DNA from 3 places in the Paraburkholderia sp. 32 genome. Region 1 is predicted to be linked to each of the others. Evidence: riboswitches for the same ligand, from Rfam matches in the RefSeq annotation. Region 1 holds a riboswitch; each other region holds the start of a gene.
The links. Region 1 has a riboswitch for cobalamin ahead of OKW26_RS37685 (TonB-dependent receptor domain-containing protein). Riboswitches for the same ligand answer to the same signal wherever they lie in the genome.
Positions count from the first base shown of each region.

Region 2: another riboswitch for cobalamin. It lies ahead of OKW26_RS09990 (TonB-dependent receptor); the one in region 1 lies ahead of OKW26_RS37685 (TonB-dependent receptor domain-containing protein).
Region 3: another riboswitch for cobalamin. It lies ahead of cobW (cobalamin biosynthesis protein CobW); the one in region 1 lies ahead of OKW26_RS37685 (TonB-dependent receptor domain-containing protein).

Region 1 covers NZ_JBNDKD010000003.1:3,204,719-3,211,441, forward strand. Annotated here, with positions in the region: gene lgt (prolipoprotein diacylglyceryl transferase) at 1-270, shown strand, start outside; gene OKW26_RS37660 (SIMPL domain-containing protein) at 365-1,090, opposite strand; gene OKW26_RS37665 (EVE domain-containing protein) at 1,336-1,794, opposite strand; RNA gene ssrS (6S RNA) at 1,936-2,117, opposite strand; gene OKW26_RS37675 (cell division protein ZapA) at 2,184-2,498, opposite strand; gene OKW26_RS37680 (ATPase) at 2,495-2,854, opposite strand; cobalamin riboswitch at 3,075-3,338, shown strand; gene OKW26_RS37685 (TonB-dependent receptor domain-containing protein) at 3,430-5,376, shown strand; gene OKW26_RS37690 (FecCD family ABC transporter permease) at 5,416-6,480, shown strand; gene OKW26_RS37695 (ABC transporter ATP-binding protein) at 6,510-6,723, shown strand, end outside.
Region 2 covers NZ_JBNDKD010000001.1:2,134,819-2,141,541, reverse strand. Annotated here, with positions in the region: gene OKW26_RS10000 (ABC transporter substrate-binding protein) at 1-189, opposite strand, end outside; gene OKW26_RS09995 (ABC transporter ATP-binding protein) at 186-995, opposite strand; gene OKW26_RS09990 (TonB-dependent receptor) at 1,016-3,229, opposite strand; cobalamin riboswitch at 3,504-3,662, opposite strand; gene OKW26_RS09985 (SET domain-containing protein) at 3,735-4,235, shown strand; gene OKW26_RS09980 (PIG-L deacetylase family protein) at 4,232-4,897, shown strand; gene OKW26_RS09975 (hypothetical protein) at 4,866-5,135, shown strand; gene OKW26_RS09970 (Fur family transcriptional regulator) at 5,177-5,704, shown strand; gene OKW26_RS09965 (hypothetical protein) at 5,823-6,047, shown strand; gene hisI (phosphoribosyl-AMP cyclohydrolase) at 6,109-6,576, shown strand; gene OKW26_RS09955 (dihydroorotase) at 6,590-6,723, opposite strand, start outside.
Region 3 covers NZ_JBNDKD010000001.1:2,708,860-2,715,582, forward strand. Annotated here, with positions in the region: gene cobN (cobaltochelatase subunit CobN) at 1-1,459, opposite strand, end outside; gene cobW (cobalamin biosynthesis protein CobW) at 1,474-2,565, opposite strand; cobalamin riboswitch at 2,768-3,045, opposite strand; cobalamin riboswitch at 3,126-3,385, shown strand; partial or broken gene cobA (uroporphyrinogen-III C-methyltransferase) at 3,581-4,318, shown strand; gene OKW26_RS12570 (cobalamin biosynthesis protein) at 4,394-4,828, shown strand; gene cobO (cob(I)yrinic acid a,c-diamide adenosyltransferase) at 4,825-5,427, shown strand; gene OKW26_RS12580 (cobyrinate a,c-diamide synthase) at 5,431-6,723, shown strand, end outside.

The DNA.
Region 1 (6,723 bases):
GGCGTGGCGCTGTTCTTCGTGCTGATCTTTTTCTCGCGCAAACCGAAGCCGCTCGGCGCGATTTCCGCGATGTTCCTGATCGGCTACGGCCTGGCGCGCTTCACGGTCGAATTCGCGCGCGAGCCGGACGATTTCCTCGGCCTGCTCGCGATGGGGCTGTCGATGGGTCAATGGCTGTCGCTGCCCATGATTCTCGCGGGCATCGGCCTGATGGTGTGGGCGTATCGCCGTGGGCGTCGCGAGCCGGCGCAGGCGGTTGGCGCGAACTGAGCGGCGCTCGGCTAGCGTAGCGAGCGTTGCATGAAAAAACGCCACGGCATCGATGGATGCCGTGGCGTTTTCTGTTTGGGCTTGCGCTTGCGCATCACTTCATCTGCACCGACCCCGACACGTTGACCGTCACCGTCGACGTGCCGCCTTCGAGCGACAGCGGCGCGCTCTTCGCGTCGGCGCCCATCGCGCGTGCGCTCATCATCATCATCGGACGCGGCATCACGCCGCTGTGATTCACGTTGACCTCGCGGATCGAATAGCCGCTAAAGCCGAACGCCTGCGAGGACGCCGCGGCCTGCTCGCGAAACGATTTGATCGCCTCGCCGCTGAGCCGCTGTTCGGCCGCGCGCTGCGCTTGCGGCGACAGCGAGAAACGCACGTTGCCAACCTGCATGATCGATGCCATCTGTCCGGCGAGCTTCGATGCCGCGGCGAAGTCGCGCGATTCGAGCACGACTTCCGTGCGGCCGCGCCACGTCGTGATGCGTCCGTCGCGGTCCGTCGACGGGAAGATCGAGAACGCGCCCGAGCGCGCGGTCACGCCGCTGACGCCGCGCGCTTTCTGCAATGCCGCGTCGGCGCGTTCGTTCAGCGTCGACGTCAGCGACGACGGCTCGCTCGCTTCCTGCTCGTAAAACAGCGTGATTTCGACTTCGTCCTGCGGGACTTCCGCGCTCGCCTGCGCATTCAGCGACAGCACGCCCGAAGGCTGCGGCATCATGGTCTGCGCTCGAGCGGGCGCAGGGTTCAGTGCAAGTGCCACAGGCGCGCCCAAGGCGAGCGCAAGTGCGAGGGACCGTGCGGTTTTTGTCGTCATGACTGGAATCCTTGTTTGAACAGGTTGTGCACGTTCGACGCGAGCGACGGGTGGTGGCGCGCGGTTTGACGGCTGCGCTGGCGAATGCATCGGCTTGCCCTCGAGCGGCCGGTTCGAGTTCACGCTTTCGTCGACCGATTAGGCGCGTTTTACCGACGCTTGGTTCCCCAATTAGTGCTTCGCCGCCGCATCGGAAACGATGACCTGGATGCGATCACGACAGGTGCCGCGTCGCGCGTTCGCCCTTAAACCAGCTGTTTAGTGATGAAGCGCCATTCGGCTTCGGTCACCGGCGTGATCGACAGGCGGTTGCCTTTGGCGAGCACGCGCATGTCCTGCAATTCGGCATGCTCGCGCAGCGCGGCAAGCGGAATCAGCCCGATTTTCTTCTTGAACACGACGTCGACGAGCATCCAGCGCGGCGTTTCCGGCGACGATTTCGCGTCGTAGTACGAGCTCTTTTTATCGAACTGCGTAGGGTCCGGATACGCGCTCGACGAGACCTCCGCGATGCCCGCGATGCCGGGCTCCGGACAGCTCGAATGATAGAAGAGCACGCCGTCGCCGACCTGCATCACGTCGCGCATGAAGTTGCGCGCCTGATAGTTGCGTACGCCCGTCCACGGCAAGGTGCGATGAGGTGCGTTGGCGAGGTCGTCGATGCTTGCTTCGTCCGGTTCGGACTTCATCAGCCAGTAGCGCATGAATCGGAGTGAGCGTATGAGATTGAACGAAGCGCAACAACAGCAGGCGTGTACGGAAAAACCCCTGAAAAAGGCGCTCAAACGAAAAAACGACGACCAAAGAAAAACGGCATCGAACCGAAGTCCGATGCCGTTCCAGATAAGGTCCCCGCCTTAGCCGCTAGGCCGGCATCCTGAACCGAGGGTTCAGAATTGGTCGCAGTTAGCAACACTTCGGGTACATCAGACTGAGTGACGCGCACACCCGTGCTACAAATTTCCGCAACCGTGCACATGGCATTGGTTCAAGGAATGTATGACCTTGGCGAACCAGGCAGGGAAGCTAAACCGATGAAGCTACAACCCAAACCGTTCAACACGTGACCGATTCGAAACCGGCCCACTACTGCTTACTGCAAGCTGTACTGCTCGATCACAGTACCTAGCTGTTCGTTCATTTGCTGCATTGTACGCCGGATTTCTTCAGCGGGAAATGCTTCTCCGTGTCGCACGCTGCTTTGCAGCTTAAGCAGTTCCGATGCCAGCGACAGCGCAGCCATCACCGCGATGCGATCGGTGCCGCGCACGTTGCTGCCGCTGCGGATTTTCTTCATCTCGGCGTCGACGCGCGCGACCGCCTCGAGCAGCGCGCCTTCCGTTTCCGGCGAGCAGGCGAGACGATAGGGTACTTCGAGAATCGATACTTCGATCTGCTTGGTGGTCATGCGCTTTCTCCGTGTCGGCTCACGTCGCTTTCCGCTTCCTCGTGTCCGGGCTGGGCGGACTCGAGCAGATCGAGCTGGTTATCCGGTTCGCTGCTCGCGCGTGCGCGCGGCAATTTTTCGAGAATCGCATTCAGGCGCACCTGAGCGTCGTCGATCTTGGCGGACAGCGCGTCGCGTTCCGCCTGCAGTGCGTCGCGCTCTTCGCGCAATTGCGCGAGTTCCGCATGCGTGGCTTGCACTTCGGCACGCGTTTGCGCGAGCTGCTCTTCGAGCGCGAGCCGCGCTTCGTTGTGGCGCTGGCTGATCGCAATCAGCTTGCCGATGTTCTGGGAGAGTGATTCGAGTTCGGTGAGCATGTGCTGCGTCCTCTAAAGACATCGCATTTTAGCGCGGAATATTACAGGTTCCGACAATTGTCTCGTTTCGAGACGTAACAGCATCGCTACGTGCAGGTTCGTTGCATGTCGTGTCGTCGACCATAAGGTAAAAAACCGGTAATCCATCGGACAATAACCTGCATTCAACAGAACCGATTGCGCTCCGGTTGACCTTTCTTGACGCCCCGCGAGGCCGCTCGTAAACTTCCCGCACTCTGGTGCCCGCGCGCGCTTCTCGGCGCGCGCAGTTAAACGGGAAGCAGGACGCGCGCGGTGCCAAAACCGGATGCGCGAACCTGCGCTGCCCCCGCAACGGTAAGCGACCGCATGTGATGTGCTCATGCAGGTCGGTCCTGGTCGCAAGGTTGGAAGTTCAACGTGCGAGTGTGCCACTGCGCGTCACGCGTGGGAAGGCGGATCGATGTGTCGTAGCCCGGATACCGGCCAGAAAAGAGGGACGTCCCCCCGCGAAAACGCTAAACAAGGGGGCGCCTCGTGACGCGTCGGCCTGCGGGGAAGCAGGCCGCGCACGCTATCCACAGGAATGTCATCCCATGCTGTCCCCCATCGCCCGCGCAACGCTGCTCGCGTTCGCGAGCCTGCCGCTCGTCGTGCATGCGCAAAGCGCCGAGCCCGCGTCCGCGTCTGCGACGCCGTATTCGTCTTCATCGTCCGCCACGGATGCTACCGCCGCAAACGCTGCAATCGCTGCCAATGCCGCCTCCACCGATGCGTCGGGCAACGTGCTGTCGCCGATCGTCGTGACCGCGCAACGCGGACCGCAAGCGTTGCGCGATGCGATCCCGCAGACTACGCAGTTCGATCAGCAGGACATCGCCGACACGACCGCGACCGATCTGCCCGGCCTGCTGCAACTCGCGCCAGGCGCGCAAATCTCGCGCACGGGTGGCCCCGGTTCGACCACGAGCCTCTTTCTGCGCGGCGCATCGTCGACGCAATCGCTGCTGCTGATCGACGGCGTGCGCGTCGATTCGGTGAGTCTCGGCTCAGCTCAACTCGCACAGATTCCGCTCGATCAGGTCGATCACGTCGAAGTGGTGAACGGCAACGTGTCGGCGTTGTATGGCTCGGGCGCGATCGGCGGCGTCGTGCAGGTGTTCACGAAAGACGGCGGCGATCATCCGCCGCGTTTCAATTTTTCGGTCGGCTACGGCAGCTATCGCACGCAGACGCAAACGGCCGGCGTGAACGGCGCGCTCGATCAGGACGGCCGCACGACTTTCAATATTTCGCTCGCGCGCACGAAGGACGACGGCTTTTCGTCGCTCAATCCGCTCGAGGCGCCGAACGCGAATCCGAACGCAAACGGCAATCTGAACGAGAGCATCAGCGCGTCGCTGCGTCACAAGTTCACCGACAGGTGGGACGCGGGCGTCAGCTATTTCCAGTCGAACAACGACAACAGCTACGACAATGCGTACGGCGAGCCCACCGATCTGAACAATCTCTATAGCAAGGTGCGTCAGGTGTCGGTATTCGCGAACGGCAAGCTGACCGACTGGTGGACCACCCACGTCACGCTCGCCGAGGGCGACGACCGCAGCGTGTCGAACACCAATGGCATCTACAACGGCCGCTTCGATACCGACAATCGCCAGTACACGTGGCAGAACGATTTCGCGCTCGCCGCGCACCAGAAGCTGCAATTCGGCTACGAGCATCTCGACCAGACGCTCGACTCCGACACGTTCGCCGCGCCCGACCGTCACGTCGATTCGGTCTTCGCGGGCTACAGCGCGCGCTTCGGCCGCAACCAGATTCAGGCCAACGTGCGACGCGACCAGTACTCCGATTTCGGTGGAGCGAACAGTTACTATCTCGGCTACGGATTCGACATCACGTCGCGCTGGAAGGTAACCGCAAGCTATTCGGATGCGTTCCGCGCGCCGAGCTTCGACGATCTGTACTATCCGATCAGCGGCAACCCGTCGATCCAGCCCGAGCGCAGTCATTCGGTCGAAGCCGGTTTGCAGTATGCGACCGATGCGCTCGGCGTGATGCGTCTGAACGCATTCCAGACGCGCTATACGAATCTGATCGACTACGTGCAGACGATCCCCGGCATCTACCTCGCGGAGAACGTCGGCCGTGCGAAGGTGCAGGGACTCGAGGGATCGTGGAGCGGTCATGTCGGCAAGACCGACGTGCGCGCAACGGTGACGCTGCAGAACCCGGTCGATCTCGACAACGGGACCGACCTCGTGCGGCGCGCGCGTCGGTTCGGGTCGTTCGCGGTGAATCGCAGTATCGGTGGATGGCGGGTTGGCGGCGAGTGGATCGTCAGCGGTCCGCGTACCGATAGCACGGGCAACCTCGGCGGTTATGGCATCGTGAATCTGTCGGCGCGCTACAACGTCACCAAAGCGTGGTACGTCAGCGCGCAAATCGACAATCTGTTCAACAAGGATTATGAAACGGCCTACTCGTATAACTCGCCGCGACGCGGTGCGTATCTCACGCTCGGCTGGCAGCAGCAGTGACGCGCGCGCCGGGGTGGCCGCATGCGTGAGCGCACGCGGATGAGCCGCGCGTCCGCTTCGCTGTGCGCCGCGATGGCGACGCCGCGCCCGATGAACGCGAAACGCGCGGCCGCGATCTGGCTCGGCCTCGCGCTCGCCGCCATCGCGGTGCTCGGCGCCTCGCTGGTGCTCGGCAGTGTGCCGCTCGCGCCGTCGCGCGTGCTTGCGGCGCTCGTGCCGACGCACACGTTCGGCGGCACGGGCAGCAACGATCTCGCCGGCGAAATCGTGCGTACGTTGCGTTTGCCGCGCGCGCTCGCGGGCTTCGCGTGCGGCGCGTTGCTCGCGCTCGCCGGCGCGCTGCTGCAGGTGCTGCTGCGCAATCCGCTGGCCGAGCCATACGTGCTCGGCGTGTCGGGCGGCGCGGCGACGTTCGCGCTCGTCGCGATGATCGCGGGCGGCGCATGGTGGCTCGTCGATGCGAGCGCGTTCGCGGGTGCGTTCGTGTCGATCCTGCTGGTGCTCGGCCTCGCGCGTCGCGAGCTATGGCGCGGCGAGCCGCAGGACACGTCGCCCCGTTTGCTATTGACCGGCGCGGTGATCGCGGCCGGGTGGGGCGCGCTGATCACGCTGCTGCTCAATCTCGCGCCCGACAGCCGTCTGCGCGGCATGCTGTTCTGGCTCACCGGCGACCTGAACGGCGGCGCGCTGCCGTGGACCGCGCTGATGGCGCTCGCGCTCGTGTTGCTTGCGATCGTGCCGGCCGCGCCGCGTCTGAACCTGTTGCTGCGCGGCGACGCGGCCGCCCAGGCGTTGGGCGTCGCCGTGATGCCGCTGCGTTTGCGTGTGTACCTGGTCGCGTCGCTGGCGGCGGCCGCGGCGGTGACGACCGCGGGCACGATCGGCTTCGTCGGTCTCGTCGTGCCGCACATGCTGCGGCTCGCGTTCGGCAACGATCAGCGCATGCTGCTGCCGGCGGCCGCGCTCGGCGGCGGTGTCGCGGTGATGGGCGCGGATCTGATCGCGCGTACCGTGATCGCGCCCGCGCAATTGCCGGTCGGCGTGATCACGTCGCTGGTGGGCGTACCGGTGTTCCTGTGGATGCTGCTCAAACGCCGCCGATGATACGAGCCAAACCCAGTCCCACCTGTTCGATGCTGAGCATGCAGCGCCTGACGTTGCGCGCCGGCGCGCGCACCTTGCTCGACGCGTTCACGCACACGTTCCATGCGGGCGAAATCTGGTGCATCGCCGGGCCGAACGGCGCGGGCAAGACCACCTTGCTATCGACGCTGGCGGGGCTGTTGCATCCGGCGGCGGGCCATGTCGAACTCGATGGCGTGCGCGTGGCCGACTGGCAGCCGCTGC
Region 2 (6,723 bases), on a different contig from region 1:
CAGTGCAAGCATCATCTCCGTCAGGTTCGAATCGTTGCTGACCGCCCTGGCCGGCGCACGCGCGAACGTCACATCGCGGTTGCAGCTGCGCACGGTAACCGGATAATGGCCAGCCTGTGCATACGATGCGGCTGCGCAGAGAATGGTGGCCGCCGTTGCGCGCCAGACAAAAGGTTTCATTTTCGTCATGTCCCGGACTCCGGTCCTGTAATCAGCGTGATGCGCGGACGTCCCGTCACCGGGTGCCGGTCGACAAGCGCATCGACGCCATACACCGTCTTGAGCAAGGGCTCGGTTAGTACCGCCTGCGGCGTGCCGCACGCGACGATCTCTCCCGAGGCAATCACATACAGCCGGTCGCAGAACGCAGCGGCGAGATTCAGGTCATGAATCGTGGCCAACGTGGTGATCCGCTGCCGACGCACGAGGCCGAGCAGTTCGATCTGATGCCGCGGATCGAGATGATTGGTCGGCTCGTCGAGCATCAGCACACGCGGCTGCTGCACCAGTGCACGGGCCAGCAGCGCGCGTTGCCGTTCGCCGCCCGACAGCGAAGCGAACGGCCGCTGCCGGTGCGCATCGAGTTCGACATCGTGCAGCGCGGCGTCGACGAGCGCGGTGTCCACGGCGGTGTCGCCGTCGAGCAGCCCCTTGTGCGGCGTACGGCCCATCGCGACGACCTCTTCCACCGTCAGGCCGAAGTCGTCGGGCGGGTCCTGCTGTACCACCGCGATGCGTTGCGCCGCCCGGCGCCCGGACTTGACCCAGACGTCGTCGCCGTCCAGCCTGACGGCGCCGCTGTGCGGCCTTGCGTAACGGAACGCACACCGCAGCAGGCTCGTCTTGCCGCTGCCGTTGGGTCCGATCAGGCCGACGAATTCGCCCGGCTGCACTTCGAGCACGATCCGCCGCAACAGGCTCTCGCCGTCGTCCGGGCGTCTCGCATCCCGCGACGGCGGCGACCAGCCCAGCCCTTCGATATGCAGTGAGGTCATGGCTTTGCCGATCAATGAGGCTAGAAAGTCATCGTCGCGGTGACCCACCCCGAGCGCGGCGCGCCGAGCAGCCATTCGGTGCCGTCGTTCTGCGTGGAGACCGCATAGGTCCGGTTGGTCAGGTTGCGCAGATAGAGCGCGAGCGTCAGGTTGCGCGTTGCGCGCCACGACGCGGACGCATCGACCAGTGTGTACGACGGAATCGACACGCTGTTCGCGTTGTCGCCGAAGCGCCGTCCGACATACTGCACCCCGGCTCCCGCGCGCCAGCCAGGCGCGAACGCCCAGTCGAGCCACACGTTCGCGGTCTGCTCGGGGATGTTGTAGGGCACGTTGCCCGCGCGCGACACGCTCTGACCATCGACCGCCTCGTCGAAATCGTCGTACCGCGCGCGCAGCAGCGCCGCGTTCGCCTCGACCGACCAGCCGCCGCCCAGCCGCAGCGCGCCCGACCATTCGACGCCGCGCGACGACTGCCGGCCGACCTGCTCGCTCAGATCCGGGTTCAGCGGATCGGTGCTCACGAGGTTGCGCTTCACGATCTGGTACACCGCGAAGGTCCAGGAGCCGCGGCCGCCCAGCACTTCCTGCTTGATACCCGCCTCCCACTGCTGACCGGTCGACAGCGTGAACTGACTGTTCGATTGCGACAGCGTAATCAGCGAACTGACGCCGTCGGTGCCGGTGGTGTACTGTCCATACACGGACAGCGTCGGCGTAAGCGCGAACACAAGGCCCGTGCGCCATCCGGTATGGGCGAACGTCCTGTCGAACGACGCCGCCGCAGTCGTGGCAGTCGCGAACGTGTCGCGATGGAAGTCGATATGGTCGTAACGCAGGCCACTCACCCACGCGAGCCGGTCGGTCAGCTCGAACCGGTCCTCTGCAAAAAGGGACGCCTGATGCGTGACGGTGCGAAACGCGGGCACGGTCGGATCGGGACTGTCGAACACGCCCGGATCGAAACCGGATGCCGGCACGATCGACGAGCCGCCGTATGGTGAATTGCTTGTATCGACAAACGAGATCACATTGAAGTCCGCGCCGACGACCAGCCGGTTCTGATGGCCCCATGCATGCCCGTCGATCGTCGCGTCGAGCTGGTCACCGATCTGCCGCTGATGATGGAGGATCTCGATGTAATCACTGCGCAACACATCGCCATCCGGCTGCAGGGCGTAGCTCTCGCTATCGTGCCAGTGGCGGTTGGTCAGCAAATAATAGAGCTGGTTGCGCACCGTGATGCCAGGCATGGCGTGCCACTTCGCGTTCAGCCGCGTCCACTGGTCGTAATAGGAGATCGCGGAATCGGCGACGTTGTAGTTCTGGTACCGGAACGCCGGATTGAGCGCACCGTCGAGCACCGGAATGCCGAAATAGCGCGCGGGCTTCTGGCGCCCGTAGTCGTAGTCGAGTGTGAATGACAAGGTCGGATCGACGTCGAGGCGCAATGCGCCGCCGAGCGCCGTGGTATGCGAATCGCCGCGCGGTACCCAGCCGTTCGAGCGGTCATCGCTCACGTAAAAGCGGTATGACAGCATGGGCCCGAGCGCGCCCGTCGTATCGAGCGCCACGCGCTTCTCGCCATAGGCGCCCGCGCCGAGCTGGACCGTGGTCGCGTAGTCGCGCTGCGGCGCCTTCGGCACGACGTTGATCACGCCGCCGATGCCACCCTCGCCATAGAGCACCGACGCCGGACCGCGCAGCACCTCGATCCGGTCGACCGACCACGTATCGAACGGAAAGGTCACCGTGCCTGCGCCAGGATACATGCGCGTGCCGTCATAGAGCGTCGTGATCGACTCCGGCCCGCTGAAGCCGCGCACCGAGACCGACGTGCCGCCATTGCCGGGTGCCGCGTCGGTGGCAAAGCCGGCCGCACGCGTAATGGCCTCGTTGACCGTGGTGTCGCCGCGCACCTGAATCTGCTCACCGGTGAGCGTCTCGACGCTCGCCGGCGTATCGAGGCTCGACAGTCCAAGCCGGCTGCCGGTACGGATCGGCGTGCTCAGGTCCGGTGTATCCGTATGGCCCGATGCCTGGACCTTAACAGCCGGCAGCGTCTGTGCCGGCTCCTGCGCAGATTGCTTGCTCTCTGCGGCCGGGCCGCTGCCGTCATCAGCAAACGCGGACGACGCGCCGATCAGCCACGCGCAGCCGAGCATCCCCGCTGTGAGCTGACGTCTGCGGCGTCGCTGCGCTCGCGACGGCGAAAGGATCGAGGTTTTCTTCATTGTCCTGCTCTCTTTTCTTTTTTCTCTGGCGCTACCGTATGCGGTGCGCCTGTTTTTTATGCGCTCGACACACGTGCCGATCCACCATGTCATCGACGCAGTGAAACGCCGCACGATTGCCGGAAACACGAACCAGGCATGCCGTGCTGACCGGCGACACTTACCGGGTCAACACAGACGACGGGAGAAAAAGAGGAAGCAACGGGCAGCCGATGCCCGGTGGACACTGAGGATGCAGGTCATGACGGTTCTCCTGGGGTTTCGCGCCCCATGACAGGTGAAGGAAGACAAGGCCCAGGTCTGACTCCCGGTTTCAGGAAACCGGTCACAGTGGCGCGACCGCGCTGGATTTGCACCAGCTTCTGGGTCATCGCGCCAGCGGTCGGATCGCCCGCGATTCCGGCAGAACGATACCTAACCCGCATCGTAAACGCAACATAGTTGCGATAGTTAGAAAGGGGAACGCTATACTTGAGTCTGCTTCACCGCATACATTCCTGCATTCATGCCCCGCCTGATCCAGATCCGACGCAGTCCCATCCATGGCAAGGGTGTCTTTGCCGTTGCCGACATTCCGCGCGGCATGCGCATCATCGAATACAGGGGGGCGCGCATTACCCACGCGGCAGCACGACGCCAGCATCCCGTCAACGCTGAAGACCCGTTTCACACCTTTCTGTTTGCGCTGGGTGACGGACGCTACTGCATTGATGCGGGCACCGGCGGGAACGCCGCCCGCTGGATCAATCATCGTTGCGCACCGAACTGCGAGGCGGTTGAAGACTACGACCGCCAGGGGATCCTGCGCGTGTACCTCCATGCGAAACGCCTGATCCACGCAGGCGAGGAACTGAGCTTCGACTACAGCCTTCAGTTCGATCATCCCGCCACTGACGAAGACCGTCGCAACTACCTGTGCCGCTGCCGCTCATGGAACTGCCGCCGTACGATGCTGGCGACGGTTGAGGTGGACGGCATCGCCACCCCCCGGAAACTTTGTCGATGAACAGGAGCGCAAACCGGGACCCTACACGAGCGCAGGTCATCACGTCGTACGTCGATACGTTCGCCGCACTGCTGGGCGAGCCGATACCCCTTCCGGACATCTCACAGAGCACAGCGACGCCGAGAAGCGTGGACCGCACGCGGCCGCTTGCGCTGATCGTTTCACCCCACCCCGATGATGAATGCCTGACCGGCGGACTTGCGCTCAGACTGCAGCAGGAAGCAGGCTTTGAGGTACTGAACATCGTCGCTACGCTAGGCAGTAACCCGGGCCGCCGCAGTGAACGATGGAACGAGCTGTGCCATGCCTGTACCCGGCTTGATTTTGCGCTGCTGGATCCAGCCTTCGACGGTCGCCAGCCGGTCACGCCGGCGCGACGCCGCGCCGACCCGGCAGGCTGGGCCCGTGACGTCGACCGCCTCGCTGCGCTGTTCGACGACTATCGGCCGCGCATCGTCTTCTGCCCGCACGAGCGTGATGGCTCTGCGACGCACATCGGTGTCCACTGGCTCGTATGTGACGCCCTGCAGCACCATACCCACGCCGTCTGGCTTGCGCAGAACAGAATTCTGGGGTACCCTGGAGCAGCCCAACACGCTCGTCGAACTCGACAGCTCAAGCGTCGTGACCATGATCGAGGCGCTGACCTTCCACCGTGGTGAAATTGCCCGCAACCCCTATCACCTGCGCCTGATGTCATGGCTCGCGGACAGCGTGCGACGCGGTGGCGAGGCTGTGTTCGGTGCCGGAATGCAACCGCCGTCCTTCGCCTTCGGCGCGTTGTACCGGCTCGAGCGCTGGGCAGGCGGCCGGCAGACGGCAGTCGGGCGTCCGATGGCCATCGCTGCGAAGGATGGCCTGCAACCGCTGTTCGACCAGGGCATGCCGCCAGGTCCATGACGACGACCATACGACACGCGTGGCCTTGCCCGCGCAGGACGATGTATCATTCCATTATTGGACAGTTGCATCCACGGTCATCCATGCCTACCCGCCACTCTCCGCGCAAACATCCACCACACGCTCCTACCGACTGGCCATCGCGCCTGCGCGAGGCGGGGCTGCGCTCCACTGCGCTTACCGTTGCCGTGCTCGAACGCCTGGAGGGCGCCGATCAGCCCCGTTCGCACGAAGAGCTCGCCCGCGATCTGGGCGCCGCTACAGGTGCGGGAAAAGTGGATCGCGTGACCCTCTACCGGATCCTCGACCGGCTGACTGCCGTTGGCCTGCTCACCCGAATCCAGGGATCTGACCGCGCCTGGCGCCATGCAATCGCAAAGCACGAGACCTCCACTGGTTATTTCGAGTGCGATCATTGCCACAACATTTCTGCGCTTCCGGAAGATCCGGAACTGGCCGGTGTGCTCGCCCGGATCGAGCGCAAGCTTAGCCGCCGCGGCGTTCATAGCACGAACTCTGCCGTCACGATTCACGGTACCTGCCACGACTGCTCGACCCACGGCGTGTGAGCACGCAGGATCATTGCACCTGATTCGGCGGGTCCGAAAGCAGGTTATTAACGCCACTTTGTTGCATTAATAACCAACCCTGCTACCATGGGGTTTTCTGCTGGCGCCCGCCGTACCCATGATCTCGCCGATTCCCCAGAGCTTCGATGACTGGCAGCACTGCATTGAGCACGAGTGCGGCATCACGCTGACACCGGCGTTCATCCAGGCACGGCTGGCCGTACTCGGCGACCCCGACAATGCCGGGACGCAGCGGTTTGCGCGGCTCTACGGCGAAGTGCACCTGCAACGGGTACTGGACTGGTTTGCTGCCGCGCTGGAAAACACGCCACTTCGGGCATGACGCATCGGGTGTGAACCAATTCCCTCGTCTGCTGACCGCCCCCCAGGAGAATCTTCCCATCATGACTGCGTCGCTTCAATTCGCTCCTCGCACATCCGTCACCGAAGTCGAGGAAGGTCGCTCGCTCTCGCCCAGATTTGGCCCTGATGGACTGATTCCCTGCGTCGTCAGTGATGCGGGCCGGGACGACGTCCCGATGGTCGGCTACATGAACCGGGAAGCCCTTGCGCGGACGATCGAGACCGGTATCGCCCACTACTGGAGCCGCAGCCGCCAGACGCTCTGGTCCAAGGGTGCGACGAGCGGACTGACCCAGCGCGTAGTCGAGATGCGCATCGACGACGACCAGGACGCGCTGTGGATCCGCGTCGAGGTGGCGGGCAGCGGCGCGAGTTGCCACGTCGGTTATCGCAGCTGTTTTTACCGCGCGGTCGACCTGCCCGAAGCAACCTTGCGGTTCACGGAAGGTGCGAAGACGTTTGACCCCGTCGCCGTGTACGGCGACGCGCCCAATCCCACGCAGCTCTGACAGCTTCCGGGCGTCATGCCGGCGTGATCGCCATCGCCCTGTCGAAGCGGACCGGCTGTCCCACCGGGTATCCCTGCACGGCGTCATCGCGCATCACCACATGGCCACGAATGATTGTGGCGACCGGCCACCCCGTCACCCGCATGC
Region 3 (6,723 bases), on a different contig from region 1:
TGGGGTCCTGCTCGGGCTTGCCCCAGCGAGCGTTCAACGCGTCGCGCACGCTCGCCGGCAACGCGTTGAAATGCGCGAGATAGTCGTCGAGTGCGAGGCTTTGCAGGGCCGGACGCAGATCGCGTACGACCGGATCGTTGGTCACGCCTTCGGTCAGCCTGTTCAACAACGCGTCGCCGTTTTCGGGTAGTTCGCCGACACGATAACCTTCATCGCGCAGCATCGACAGAATGCCGACCACCGACGCCGGCGTATCGAGCCCGACGCCATTGCCGATGCGCCCTTCGCTCATCGGATAGTTGGCGAGAATCAACGCGACTTTCTTGTCGGCGTTATCGAGCGAACGCAAACGGCACCAGCGCCGGCTCAGCTCGGCGAGAAAGCCCACCCGTTCGAGGTCGGGCTGATAGCGGACCACGTCGACCTGCGTATGCGCACAGCGATACGCGAGCCCCTTGAAGCTGATCGCGCGCGTGATGATGCGCCCGTCCACTTCGGGCAGCGCGATATGCATCGCGATGTCGCGCGAATTGAGGCCGTGGTTGTCCTTCAGCCAGTCTTCGCGATTGCCGCCGCTCAGGATCACCTGAAACACCGGCGCGTCGCCGGCGAGCGCGAGCGGCTCCGGGTCGTCGATCGCGGAAGCGGCGAACGCGGTCGTGTTCAGCACGAGCGCGACACCATGTTGCGCGCACAGCGACTGCACGACATCGCGGCTCACCGCATCCTTCAGCGACGTGATCGCGAGCGGCAGCGGATTGAGCCCTTGCGCTTCGAGCGCGTCGATCAGCGCATCGAACACCGCGGTATTGGCGGCCTGCAGATGCGCCTTGTAGAACAGAATCGCGACGACCGGCGCGTCTTGCCGCCAACGCGCCTGCCAGTCGGCGACGATGGGGGTATCGCGCTCGGGGTGATACAGCGACGCGGCCGGCAACGCGCGCGGCGGATCGGGTTCGCGCCCCCAGTCGAGCGCGCGATACGCGATGCAGCGCAAAAACGCCTCGGCGTTCTGCGGACCGCCCTCGCGCAGATAGCGCCACAGCTGCTGACACAACTCGGCGCTCGCGGTGCTGCGCGCGAGCAGGTTCGGGTCTTCCTGCAGATCGCCGGAAAACATCGCGAGTGTTTGCTGTTTGCGCTGCGCGAGCGCGACCACCTGCTCGATGCCGTACGGCCAATACGTTTCGCCGCCGAGATGATCGACGACGACCACGCGCGCATGCTGCAACACGTCGTCCAGATAGAAGTCGACCGAGGCAGGCTGACGCAGATACGTGACGTTCGCGAGCCGCACGCTCGGAAAGCCGTCGCCGAGACGCGGCACTACGCTCGCGAGCAGCGACAGCGTGGTGTCGGCGGAACTGAGCACGACGATCTCGGCGGGCTGCTGATCGATGCGGATCACGCCCTGCGTATCGTCGACGAAGCCGCCCGGCGTCGTGCGCAGCAGATGCATGCTGGTGCGCCCGTTTATGCCGTCGCGTTCGACGTCGCGCCGAGCGCCGCGTCGAACGCCTGTTGCAGCGCGTGCTGGTCGAGGTCTGCGCCGATCAGCACGAAGCGGCTCAACGCGCCGTCGCCATTTTCACCCGCTTGCCAGCGCCGGTCGAAGTAGCTGTCGAAGCGCCGGCCCACGCCCTGGATCACGAGACGCATCGCCGCGCCCTGCAGTGCCGCGAAGCCTTTGACACGGTAAATCGTGTGGGTTTCGACGAGCGTCTGCAAGGCGGCGAGGGCCGCGTCGCGCGACGGTACGGATGCCTGCACGACGACCGAATCGAATTCATCGTGGTGGTGATTGGGGTCGTCGGCGGAACCGTGGTGGTCATGACGCAGGTGGATCGTCTCTTCCGACGCCGCTTCGAGGCCCAGCAGCGTATGCAGGTCGAGCCGCCCCTGCTGCGCGCGCACGATCTTCACCTGCGGCGGAATCTCCGCGCGGATCGCGGCTTCGACCTCGTGCTGCCGCGCGTCGTCGATCAGATCGGTCTTGTTCAGAATCACCAGATCGGCCGCCGACAACTGGTCTTCGAACAGCTCGTGTAGCGGCGACTCGTGATCGAGATTCGGATCGGCCTTGCGCTGTGCATCGACGGCGAGCGGGTTATCGGCGAACTGGCCGCTCGCGGCGGCCGGGCCGTCCACCACCGTCACCACCGCGTCGACCGTGAAGCCATTGCGGATCTGCGGCCAGTTGAACGCCTGCACGAGCGGCTTCGGCAACGCGAGCCCCGACGTTTCGATCAGCACGTGATCGAGTTCATCGCGGCGCTCCGCGAGCTTTTCCATCACCGGGAAAAATTCTTCCTGCACTGTGCAGCACAAACAACCGTTCGCGAGTTCATACAATTGCCCTTCGGTCTCGACGCCGTTTTCATCGCAACCGATGCCGCAGCCCCTGAGGATTTCGCCGTCGATGCCGAGCTCGCCGAACTCGTTGACGATCACCGCAATGCGCTTGCCGCCCGCATGCTGAAGAATGTGCCGCAGCAGCGTGGTTTTGCCGCTGCCGAGAAAGCCCGTGACGATCGTGACGGGGATCTTGCGCAATTGAGTTTGCATCGTGAGGTCCATCCCTTGGCGTTGATCGGTATGCCGGAAAGTCCGCGCGTGGGTCCGCGTCGGCTGGCGAATGGAGCGAATGAAGCACGCGCAGCAGTACCAGCGATCACCAGACACGGGGACGAACGACGGCATTGCCGCGACAACGGAAATACAGAAAGCGGAACTGAGGTCATGAACGCGCCGCCGCATCCCCGCGGCGGTCGTTCTGCTTCTTTGGGCCGGTATCCGGGCTGGCGAAAGCGCCGCTTCCCCTTCCCGGCCGAGTGGTTTCTCGTCCAGTGGTGAAATGTCCACGCGAGCTTGCGCGAGGACATCGAAGCCGGCACTGCGGTGCCCGGCTATCAAGCCGGAACCGCTTTTCGCTTACCGTTGCGGGGACAGCACAGGTTAGCCGCTCCAGAGCAGGTGGCTCCCTGTTTCCCGTTTAACTGCATGCGCACGAGCGCGCACGCGAGCACCCAAAGTGCGTGCGAGTGTAGGCCCGCGGCGTTGCGCAGTCAAGCAACGCACAGAGCCGGAAAGCGCCGCCGAGGCTTATCCGGCAAGGCGCCATGTGCTATCGTATGCGCGCGTTTGGTGCCCGCACATGCGCTCGCGTGTGCAGTTAAACGGGAAACAGGCAGCGCCTCGCGCGTTCAACCTGTGCTGTCCCCGCAACGGTAAGCGACCTGCGGCGCGCGATTCGATTCGCCTTCGATTCCGACGTGCCGCGCATGCGTTTTTTGATGCCACTGTCCCGCGAATCCACAAACCGGGACGGGAAGGCGAAGCGCATGAGGCCGCCAGCCCGGATACCGGCCAGACGCGGAGGCGGTGCCGCATTGCATCCGTGCATCACGTGGCGCCGCCGGCCGCCGGAATCCGCGGGGAACGGATGTGAAGGCGTAGCAGCGCGGCATCGCGCGTGCCCGGATTCGCAGTTGCGCATGACCTCTATATTCACCGCCGCGCGCGCTGTCGCACGCCGCTTCTCTTCTTCCATCACCGCATGGCGCGCGCCATGCACGCCGCGATGACGCGCGCCTGGCTGATCGGCGCCGGTCCCGGCGACGTCGAACTGATCACGCTGAAGGCCACCCGTGCGCTCGCGCAGGCCGATGTCGTGCTCGTCGACGATCTGGTGAATCCCGACGTGCTGCAGTTCGCGCGCACCGACGCGCAAGTCGTGTACGTCGGCAAGCGCGGCGGCCATCCGTCGACGCCGCAAGCCGACATCGTCGCGCAAATGCTCGGGCATCTGCGCGCGGGGCGCAGCGTCGCGCGGCTCAAGGGCGGCGATCCGTTCGTGTTCGGCCGCGGCGGCGAAGAGTTGCAGGCGCTACAGGCCGCGGGTATCGAAGTCGACGTGATCAACGGCATCACGGCCGGCATCGCGGCGCCCGCGGCGCTCGGTATCGCGGTCACGCATCGTGATCTCGCGCAGGGCGTCGTGTTCGTCACCGGCCACGGCGCCGGCAGTGGCGAACCGGACTGGGCCGCGCTCGCTGCGACGCGCATGACGCTGGTGATCTACATGGGCATGCGCCGGCTCGGCGAGATCGCCCGCGCATTGCTCGCGGCCGGCATGTCCGCCGACACGCCGTGCGCGGCGATCGAGTCGGCGACGCGGCCTGAGCATCGTCATGTGCTCGCGCCGCTTCGCGAGTTCGCCGAGGCGGTGGCGCGCGCGGGGCTCGGCTCGCCGGCGATCGTCGTGATCGGCGGTGTGGCGTCGCTCGCACTGGCGCGTGATGCGGCCAAACGCGACGCCGGCGTTGCTCACGAACTGGCAGCGAGCGCGACACGACACGGACTCGGACGCGCGATCAAAACGCTGAGCGTCGGCATCGGTTGCCGCTTGCACAGCGAAGCCGCTGAGATCGAAGCCGCCGTGCGCGCAGCGCTCGGATCGAATGCCTTCGAGCAGATCCGCGCGATCGCGACGATCGACACCAAAGCCAACGAAGCCGGTCTGCTCGAATTCTGCTCACGTCATCAACTGCCGCTGCAACTGTTCAGCCGCGAGCAGATCGCCGCGGTACCGGTCGCGTCGCCGTCGGCGGCGGCACACGCGCATCTCGGTGTCGATGGTGTGTGCGAGCCGTGCGCGCTGCTGGCGGCAACGGCGCCGGACTCCACCACAACCGCACAAAACGCCCGTCTAATCGTACGCAAGACCGCGCACGCCGGCATCACGGTGGCGATCGCAGCGGCGAACAACGCTGCCCTTAGCGACGCGCCCCCATCCCATCCCGCCTCTCAAAACCAGGACCCTCGATGAAAACCGATCCGGAATCGCATCAACGCATGACCGAACGCCGCCGCGAAGGCCACGAAAAGAAGCAGGCCGGCGCGACCGTCGAAAAAGGCCTGCTGATCGTCAACACCGGCACCGGCAAGGGCAAGAGCACGGCCGCGTTCGGCATGGCCGTGCGGGTGCTCGGCCACGGCATGCGGCTCGGCGTCGTGCAGTTCATCAAGGGCGCGCTGCATACGTCGGAGCGCGATTTCCTCGGCGCGATCGCGCAATGCGATTTCGTCACGATGGGCGACGGCTACACGTGGAACACGCAGAACCGCGAGGCCGACATGGCGACCGCGCGCAAAGGCTGGAACGAAGCGCGGCGGATGATCGAAAGCGGCGACTACCAGATGGTGATCCTCGACGAGCTGAACACCGTGCTGAAGTACGAATACCTGCCGCTCGACGAAGTGCTCGCGGTGATCAACGCGCGTGCGCCGATGTTGCACGTCGTCGTGACCGGACGCCATGCGCCGGACGCGCTGATCGAAGCTGCCGACCTCGTCACCGAAATGCGCGCGATCAAGCATCCGTATCGCGAGCAAGGTGTGAAGGCGCAGCGCGGCGTGGAGTTCTGAGCGATGTCGACGTCCCCCAACGGGGCTTCGTCCGGGGCGCCCCCCCAGGGGACTTCCTTCGGGGCGTGCCCCGCGCTGTTCATCAGCGCGCCCGCGTCGGGACAAGGCAAAACCACGATCACCGCCGGTCTCGCGCGCTATCACCGGCGGCTCGGACGTCGCGTGCGCGTGTTCAAGACCGGGCCGGATTTTCTCGATCCGATGATCCTCGCGCGCGCGAGCGGCGCGCCGGTGCTGTCGCTCGATCTGTGGATGGTCGGCGAAAGCGCATGCCGCAACCTGCTCGCGCGGGCGGCGCAAGAAGCCGATCTGATCCTGATCGAAGGCGTGATGGGCCTGTTCGACGGCACGCCGAGCAGCGCCGATCTGGCGACCACGTTCGGCGTGCCGGTGCTCGCGGTGATTTCCGCGCAGGCGATGGCGCAGACCTTCGGCGCGCTCGCGTTCGGCCTTGCGCGCTTCAGGCCGCAACTGCCGTTCCACGGCGTGCTCGCGAATCGCGTCGGCTCCGCTCGGCACGCGCAGATGTTGCAGGAAGCACTGCCGCCCGAGTTGCGCTGGTGCGGCCACCTCGCCGCGAGCGACGAGATCACGCTGCCCGACCGCCACCTCGGCCTACACCAGGCCGATGAAATCGACGATCTCGAAGCGCGCCTGGAACGCGCGGCGGATACGCTCGCGTCGACCGCGCTCGCCGAACTGCCGCCGCCGGTCGATTTCGGCGTGCCCTCGCCCGAAGTGCTGCCGCGTCTGCTCGAAGGCAAGCACATCGCGATCGCGCGCGACGCCGCGTTCTCGTTCATCTATCCGGCCAACGTCGCGCTGCTCGAAGCGCTCGGCGCGCGGCTCAGCTATTTCTCGCCGCTTGCCGACGAAGCGTTGCCCGCCGGCACGCACGCGCTCTATCTGCCGGGCGGCTATCCCGAGCTGCATCTGGCGACGCTCGCGGGCAACTCGACCAGCGCGGCATCGATCCGCGCGCACGTCGAGGCGGACAAACCGGTGGTCGCCGAGTGCGGCGGCATGCTCTATCTGCTCGACACGCTGACCGACGCGCAAGGCACTAGCACGCCGATGCTGGGCCTGCTGCCCGGTCACGCGACGATGCAAACGCGCTTCACGTCGCTCGGCATGCAGCAGATCGATGGCGTCCACGGCACGCTGACCGGCCACACGTTCCACTACTCGAAGCTCGCGACGCCGCTCGCGCCGCAGCGCTTCGCCACGCGCGCGCACAGCGACACGCCCGGCGAAGCGGTGTTCCGCGTGGGCCCGATTGTGGCAACCTATATGCAC